Regions from separate parts of the Cytobacillus sp. FSL R5-0377 genome, predicted to be linked through region 1. Evidence: predicted binding sites of a transcription regulator. Region 1 holds the regulator's gene; the other holds the start of a gene.
What was found. The regulator NrdR, encoded in region 1, represses ribonucleotide reductase genes. The targets are predictions, from matches to a motif close to AACACNATATATNGTGTT.
Positions count from the first base shown of each region.

Region 1 (4,433 bases):
GGCACATATAAACTCTGGATTAATTTTTCATTTCTCCGCTTTTCATCGTGCATGACCTTGCGCGGGCATTTATCATACTTCAAATCGATCGATCCTCTTTGAATCACAAGTTCTGGATGATAGCCCTGCATGAAATTTACACAACCTTCCAAGCTGGAACATTTATTGCATTCCTTGCTCTGCTGTGTGTACTCAAAAAGCTTGCTAAGGCTTTTCTCTACCATCTCAGATGTCAATTCATCCTGATGTTTTTGGAGAAAGGCCTTTACTTCAGGGTGATTAAGCGTTTGGTTCCTCATCATTTCATATCTTCTTTGAAAACCTTCATTGCCAGCAAGACGCCGTAATGTTTCATTAATTTTTTCCATTAATCAGTCACCTCCTGTGATCGCAGTTTTTTTAATTTCTCCTTAAGTTCCCTTTTTTTCAATTCCCGCTCATACTGTTCCTTTTCGCTATTTTGCTGCTGGGTCTGTTCCTTTTTGGCAGCTGGGCTGCTATTTTCATCAAACCAGTCTGGAAGCATCTCTGTTCTGATCGGCTTCCTTTTGTTCCCCGTTGGGCCTGCAGTTTTCTTTCCTTCCGCCCAATCAAGGTATTGGCGATGTTCCTTTTTGGCTAATGCAATAGCCGCCTCAGGGGTTTTAATCTTCTTTCTCGCCCAGTGGCCAGCTATTTTTTCTACGTACCCTTTCGTCAGCTTCATATCTGTTTTGAGCATAACATATTGAATCAGCACATTAATTACCCCAGGCAGAAGCTTTTGCTGGAACATGACATCTTCTATAATCTGCAGATCGCCCTTCGAAGGTTCTGCTCCTCCTGATATATCTTTTAATAGCTGCCTGGGTGAGGTAATTTCCAAATAACGAATTAATTCTTCTTCCTGTGTTTCAGGCTTTTTTTTATGAGTATGATGAATGGCAGGCTGAACCCGGTCTATCAGGGATGGAAGCATATCCTGGTTTTGGAATTGATACCAATCCCGCGCAGATTTTCTTAATTCATCAATGTTTATCTCATTATCTTCATTTACGGCGCTGATGACAATATTTTTCATCTGAATAGGGTCGATTCCGTATAAAAAGGCAAGATTGCTGATGGAATCCTTTACTTTAACTGTAAGGGCTTTTTTTGGTACAAGCGATTCATTAAGCCCTGCCTGAAGCAATTCAAAATTAAACTCTTCATTTCCAATTTGAATGCCCTCCTGCTCCTGCCTTCCAATATACCCTTCCCCATCCGATTCATTCATCAGCTTCACCACTTCTTCATCTAACGAACCAGGGTGCCCGGATTGGAATACATCCTGGAAAGCCTTTGTTACTTCCTCAAATCCCATGGCCGGCTGCACCTTCTGATCTGAGAAGAAGCGCTTCAATCTCATAAATTGATTCTTGCCCAATTTCTTATAAAGATAGATATTGAGCATGCCATCAAGGAAGAATTGTTCAGGTGTCAGCGGTGGAAGCAGCTCGTAAATAAATGACCTTGTCTCTTCTTCTTTGTTCACATATACCTTTAAAAGTCCTATCCCTTCAAGCTTGAGACGGGCTTCATAAATATCTTTAAGCCCCATCCCCATGAAATTCATTAAACTATGGTGTGAGTTGGAAGATGACCATAGCCGATTTTCTTCAAGTTCGGCCCATAAAGTCATATACAAACTGAAGCACACAGAGCCAATGAGCGGCTGGTATAAGAGTGTCAGCACTTTCCGGTCATAATCATGCAAAAGCCCGCTGGCTGCTACTGTATATCGGTCTATTGGAAGCATCTCCTGCCAATGCTGGGCCATGGCGTTCACCTTTTTCTATCTAAATTTTTTTATCCTGTCAATTAAAAGCATATCCCGCAAAAAAAAGAGCCAAAGAAAACCCTTCAGCCCATCAGCCTATTTCATCAAATCTCTACACGTATAACTTGCTGTTTTTCGCCTAACATTGCTGCCGGATGATTTCCGCTCCAGGCTGCTCGGTGAACAGCGGTGAAGGCAGTAAGCCTTCCTCTGCGCTTCGAGTTACTAGGGCGGTACTATCAGCTCCAATCAACTCGAAAAACATACAAAAGCAACAAGTCTTGCAAAAATAGCTTTCATCCAAAATCAGTGCAGCGGGAAAACTGTCCAGATTACGATTGTTCTTTTTTAATTAGTTCCTTAAGTTCATCAATAAACACATTGATATCCTTAAATTGCCTGTATACCGATGCGAACCGGACATATGCGACCTCGTCAATCTTTGCGAGCCTGTCCATGACCATTTCGCCAATTTCATCACTTTTTATTTCAGAAACACCGTTGCTGCGGAGTTCTTTCTCCACTTCAAAGGTAATATCCTCGAGATCTTTTAAAGCAACAGGCCTCTTTTCACATGCTTTAATAAGGCCTCTCAGAATTTTCTCCCGGCTGAATTCCTCTCTGGTACCTTCTTTTTTCACAACGATTAATGGAATTTCTTCCACTTTCTCAAAAGTCGTAAACCGGTATCCGCATTTCTCGCATTCTCTTCTTCGGCGGATCGATCGGCTGTCATCCACAGGTCGGGAATCAAGAACACGGGTATTATTGTTTTGGCATGAAGGGCATCTCATACAATCAGCTCCGAATTTTTTTATAAGTTGGCTTTAACTATTTACCGAAGATTATTTGATACTCTTATCTTATAAAAAAGGAGTTGTCAGTACAAGTACAACTATTTATCTGCATTTCTTGCAGAACCTAGAAAATCATGCCGTTTATTTAATTTTTCATATATCGAAAGAACCTCTCTCTTAAGAATTGGGTGCACTCCTGCAGGTGAGGATTGTTCAGTTGAAATATTGATATCTACAGCTGTTTCAAAAGGCTTGACAGTCACGACTGTCACAATGGCAAAAACGGATTTGTCTTTTTTTATTTCTGCAGCAATTTCGCCGTGTTCCTTGGAAATGCTGAGAATGTTCACATTATGGTCTGCCCTGAATAACTCTTCAATCGTCTGCAGCATTTGTGCTGTATTGGTTCTATAGTATCTTGTAGTAAGCTCAGGATCAGAGTGGTTTTCATTTGTTTCACACTGCTTTTTATAGCGTCTGGCAAGCTGACTGAAAATCGACATTCTCTTTCCTCCGTCTATTATTTGTAACTTTATTGTACTATTTTTTACGAAGATACTAAAGGTACTGGATTTTAAGCAAAATAAAAAGAGGTGTATTAAATACACCTCTGAATTGCCTGGTTCATTTTGTATTAAAGTACTTGAGCTTGTTTAACTTGAACTGGACCCATACCGCGAGGAATTTCGATATTCTCACGCGTTTGAGCTCCTAACGCTTCTGCAATAAAGTCTGCAGCAATGTTAGGGTCAAGATCTCCACACGTATACACATCAATGCTGGCATAGCCATGCTCCGGGAAGCTGTGAATAGTTAAATGAGATTCAGAGATGATAACAACTCCGCTGACACCCTGTGGCGCAAACTTATGAAATGCAACCTCGCGAATTTCCGCACCAGATTTTAATGCAGCATTTACGAATGTCTGCTCAATATAATCCATATCATTTAACTTTTCAAAATCGCATCCCCAAAGTTCTGAGATTACGTGACGACCCATAGTTTCCATATTCAAATTTCCCCCTTTAAACTTTTAAGCTATTAATTAATGAAATTCCAGATTTATACTGGTCTATAACTACCACGGGGGAAAGTTAGTCCAAAGAGGTCCTAACCCTTTAAGTAGCTACCATACCAAAACCTCGGAGAAGTTCACGAGGATTAGTATACTTTGTTTAATTTCTTTTTGCAACACATTGTTCTACATTTTCTTCGCAAATTTCTGATTCAAAAAAGGAGTTTTGTCCAATAAAAGGAGCCTGCCGGGGAATGGCAGGCTTTAAAGGTAAGGTATGGGTAGTTTTAAACTAAAAGAGATTGGAAATTAGCCAACTTTAACGGCAGATGCTTGTAAAAGCTCCTGTGCAACATGTTTTGTCAAGTCTACGACACGGCAGGAATAACCCCACTCATTATCGTACCAGGCAAGTACTTTCACTTTGCTGGTGCCTATTACCATTGTAGATAATCCATCAATGATGGCAGAGTGTTCATTTGTGTTGAAATCGATTGACACCAATGGTTCGTCTGTAATATCCAGGATACCATGCAAAGATCCCTGAGAAGCTGTTGCAAAGGCAGCATTCACTTCTTCAATTGTTACGTCGCGCTTTAAGTCTACCACGAGGTCAACTAAGGAAACGTTAGGAGTTGGCACGCGCAGTGCCATCCCATGTAATTTGCCTTTTAAATGAGGCAGTACCAGCGACAAAGCTTTAGCAGCACCAGTGGAAGTCGGGATGATAGACTGTCCGCAAGCACGGGCACGGCGTAAATCCTTATGCGGGTTATCAATATTTTTCTGATCGTTTGTATATGCATGAACGGTTGTCATAAGT
Region 1 covers NZ_JBBORA010000001.1:3,437,940-3,442,372, reverse strand. Annotated here, with positions in the region: gene dnaI (primosomal protein DnaI) at 1-368, opposite strand, end outside; gene NSQ49_RS17510 (replication initiation and membrane attachment family protein) at 368-1,798, opposite strand; gene nrdR (transcriptional regulator NrdR) at 2,131-2,592, opposite strand; gene NSQ49_RS17500 (hypothetical protein) at 2,694-3,098, opposite strand; gene speD (adenosylmethionine decarboxylase) at 3,230-3,604, opposite strand; gene NSQ49_RS17490 (glyceraldehyde-3-phosphate dehydrogenase) at 3,920-4,433, opposite strand, start outside.

Region 2 (4,433 bases), 320 kb from region 1:
GGAAGCACCTCATACAACAGTTATTGGCCGTCTGGATGAAACAATGGCTGCAAGAAAGCCGGTTCTTCGCTATCAAAAAGTATAATGTCAAAAAAGAGTGTCCTAAACGGGCACTCTTTTTTGATGCCTATAATGGATTGTTGCCGGATGTAAGAGAATAGAGATATTCTGGTATAAAATCCGAGGGAAACAGCCAAAAAAATGAAAAGCGGGCTGGAAATGGGGATATGGCAGTGGTTAAGAAGAGTTTGAAGATGGGACAGTTCAAAACAAAATAGGCCCCGTTAAACTAACGGGGCCTTTTCAAGCTAATGCTATTATTTTTTCACTTTCACTTTTCCGGACCATTTTTTAAATCCGCCCTGCAGGTGTGAAAGGTCTTTGTAGCCTTTACGGTGCAAAAACTGGGCAGCTCTCGCGCTTCTCATGCCGCTCTGGCAATATAAGTATACTGGCTTGTCCGGACGCAGTTCTTTCATGCGCATTTTCATTTGTGAAAGCGGTATATTGCGGGCACCTAAAATATGGCCGTTTTCAAATTCATTTGGTTCGCGAACGTCGATTAATTGGGCTTTTCTATAGCCTTCTCTAAACTGGTCTTCAGTAAGTGTTTTAACAATGCGGCGCTGATAAAACCAAGTTATGACAGAATAGGTAATGATTGCACCCAAAATGATTAGAATGAAATAAAGTGTTTCCAATATGTCTTTCTCCTTTCACACATAGGTAAGCCAACTAATATTATATAAGTCTTTCCTAATGGGAGTAAAGGAAATCTGGTAAATTTGTTTTGGAAATTCAACATGCTTTTAATTTCACATCAATTTTGGTAGACTAATAACCGCAAATGACTAGTTAAAGAATCTGAAAACGAGGGTTATATATGACTAAAGAAGTTTGGCGATTTATTGATTCTAAAGAGGGGTCACCCTCCTTTAATATGGCTTTGGATGAAGCTTTGCTTGACTGGAACAGTGAAGGAAAGATGCCTCCGGTAATCCGGTTTTATGGCTGGAACCCCGCAACTCTTTCGATTGGATACTTCCAAAAGGCTGAAAAGGAAATAGATATGGAAGCAGTGAAGCAGCATGGTTTGGGTTTTGTCCGCAGACCAACAGGCGGAAGAGGGGTGCTTCACGAACATGAACTCACCTACAGCGTGATCGTTCCTGAAAACCACCCGGAAATGCCCACTACAGTAACGGAAGCGTACAGAGTCATTTCTGAAGGAATTCTAAAAGGTTTTCACGCACTTGGTATGGAGGCGTATTTTGCTGTGCCAAAGACTGCTGAAGAAAGGGACTCTCTGAAAAATCCAAGATCGGCTGTTTGTTTTGATGCCCCAAGCTGGTATGAACTTGTAGTAGAAGGCCGTAAAGTAGCAGGGAGTGCACAGACAAGACAAAAAGGTGTCATCCTTCAGCATGGCTCTATATTACTTGATTTGGATGAAGACAAGCTCTTTAGCTTGTTCAAATATCCTAATGACCGGGTAAAAGAGAGAATGCAAAAGGCTTTTAAAAATAAAGCTGTGGCCATAAATGAGCTGACAACAGAAAATATTACTCTTGAGCAGGCCAAGGCAGCTTTCAAGAAGGGGTTTGAGGAAGGCCTGAACATTGTGCTGGAACCTTACGAGCTTTCAGATGATGAGATGGCATATGTACAAAAAATCGCAAAAGAACGATATGAAAGCGATGAATGGAACTATAAGAGATAAAAGCGGCTAAGTCGCTTTTTCTCTTTTTTTAAGGATGTTTTCGCAAGTTTGCTGCCATTTGTTTTATTTTTACTGAGTTGATTGGAGCGGGAAGGTGCAAGATCCTCGAAAATGCACGTGCATTTTCTTCGTGCGGTGTGTACTCAAGGAAACTTATTCGGAGTCCTGCGGGAGCAGGGTATCCGGGTGCAAGATTAATGAATATTTTTCCAAATAATGAACAAAAAAAGTGCAAGCTTCAAAATGTGTTAAAATTTATCGTTAATTGTCGAAAATCGGTCATTAACTCTGTTTTTCTTCAAATTTTAATATTTTTTAAGTTTGACAAAACGATAATTTGCTGAACTCAACACAACATGTAGTGTTGTCGAAAATATTAATAACACTATATATTGATTTTATGGTTTAAGATGTGGTAACTTTAGGGTACTATTTTGACAGATAGATTTACTCTATCTGTCAAAATGTACTTCCATATTTGATTTAGAAAGAAGGAGTTGTAACAATGTCTGTTGCCCTAGGACAAAAAATGAAATTAAACATTGAACGTTTAAACAAGGACATCCGTCTCTTTCCTCAGGTTCACCCTGTAACCCCTGATATGAAAATGACCCACAAAGGTGTTTCCCGCTTGGTTATGCTAGACCGCTATACCTTCAAAGACACCGAGAAAGTGACACTCACAAACGGTGACTTTGTTGTTCTCACCATAAAGGAAGATCCAAAATTTCCTGCACGCGGATTAGGCTATATTCTCGACATAGACTGGGAAAACAAGACAGCAAAGGTTTTAGTAGAAGAAGATTACAGAGGAGTGCTGGATGATCCGGAAGAAGTGAGAACAGGCATTATTACAAAGCCTCTTGATGTAATCGAGAAGCCTCTGGAAATCTATTATGAGCAAATCGCCAAGCGTAATGCAACTGGCCTTGCATCTGTTGAAAAAACCGAAGAAAAAAGAAAAGAATGGTTTGAAAAATTCTATCAGGAATTGAAAAACCTGAATTTTATTCCGGCTGGCCGGGTGTTGTACGGAGCAGGTGCTGAAACAGATGTTACGTATTTCAACTGTTATGTAATGCCATTCGTGCAGGATTCCCGTGAAGGAATTTCCGAGCACCGCAAGCAGGTAATGGAAATCATGAGCCGCGGCGGCGGCGTAGGGACAAACGGTTCAACTCTTAGACCGCGCAATACACTCGCAAAAGGAGTGAACGGAAAATCCTCCGGTTCAGTTTCCTGGCTGGATGATATTGCGAAGCTTACACATCTTGTGGAGCAAGGGGGATCCCGAAGAGGTGCACAGATGATTATGCTATCTGATTGGCATCCGGACATTATCGAATTCATCATTTCGAAAATGCAAAACCCAAGAATTTTACGCTTCCTTCTTGAAAATACAAAGGATGAAACCATAAAAAAATATGCTAAAGAAAAATTAAAATTCACTCCGTTTAATGAACAGGAAATTGCCATGTACCAGGGCATTATTAATTACAAAAGCATTCCAGGCTATGGCGGCTTCAGTGAAAAAATCATTAAAGACGCAGAGGAAAAGCTTGCGGCTGGAGGTACTTATAGTGTTCACAACTCTGAGTTCCTGACAGGAGCAAACATTTCAGTCTGCCTCACGAAAGAATTTATGGATGCGGTTGAAAATGATGCAGAATATGAGCTTCGTTTCCCGGATGTTGAGTCCTATGATGCCGAAACGATGAAAACATACAACGAAGAATGGCATAAAGTAGGTGATGTCAGAGAGTGGGAAAAACTAGGCTATAAAGTGCGCGTTCATCGTAAAATTAAAGCGAAAGAGCTATGGAACCTGATTAACATCTGTGCAACATACTCAGCTGAACCAGGCATTTTCTTTATTGATAATGCCAACGACATGACGAATGCACAGGCTTACGGACAAAAGGTCGTAGCTACAAATCCTTGCGGCGAGCAGCCTCTGGCGCCAAATTCCGTATGTAACCTTGCAGCAGTAAACCTTGCAGAAATGGCAGATAAGGAAAATAAAACAGTTAATTTTGAAAAGCTGAAGCGTACTGTTGAAGTGGGTGTACGGATGCAGGACAATGTCATAGATGCTACACCATACTTCCTTGAAGAGAACAAAAAGCAGGCATTAGGCGAGCGTCGTGTTGGTCTTGGTGTAATGGGGCTTCATGATCTGCTGATCTATTGTGAAACAGAATATGGATCTGAAGAAGGCAACGTGCTGATTGATAAAGTCTTTGAAACCATTGCTACTTCAGCATACAAAGCTTCTATAAAGCTTGCAGAGGAGAAAGGAAGCTTCCCGTTCTTAACAGGTGAAAATCCTGAAGAAACGAATCGCCTGCGCAAAGCTTTTACAGAAACAGGCTTCATGAAGAAAATGCCTGAAGATATCCGTGCTTCTATTTTAAAAAGCGGAATCCGCAATTCGCATCTTCTAACCGTTGCTCCTACGGGATCCACAGGAACCATGGTGGGAGTATCTACGGGCCTTGAACCATATTTCTCCTTCTCATACTTCAGAAGCGGCCGCTTAGGCAAGTTCATTGAAGTGAAGGCAGATATAGTTCAGGAATATTTAGACCGTAACCCGGATGCTGATCCTGAAAATCTGCCTGAATGGTTTATTGCGGCGATGGATCTTGCTCCGGAGGCACACGCAGATGTCCAATGTGTGATCCAGCGCTGGATTGACAGCTCAATCAGTAAA
Region 2 covers NZ_JBBORA010000001.1:3,762,472-3,766,904, forward strand. Annotated here, with positions in the region: gene gcvPB (aminomethyl-transferring glycine dehydrogenase subunit GcvPB) at 1-85, shown strand, start outside; gene NSQ49_RS19155 (rhodanese-like domain-containing protein) at 318-701, opposite strand; gene NSQ49_RS19160 (lipoate--protein ligase family protein) at 884-1,720, shown strand; gene NSQ49_RS19165 (vitamin B12-dependent ribonucleotide reductase) at 2,226-4,433, shown strand, end outside.
Region 2: NSQ49_RS19165 (vitamin B12-dependent ribonucleotide reductase) is a predicted target of NrdR. The motif match lies at 2,069-2,086, and genes of this name have one in related genera.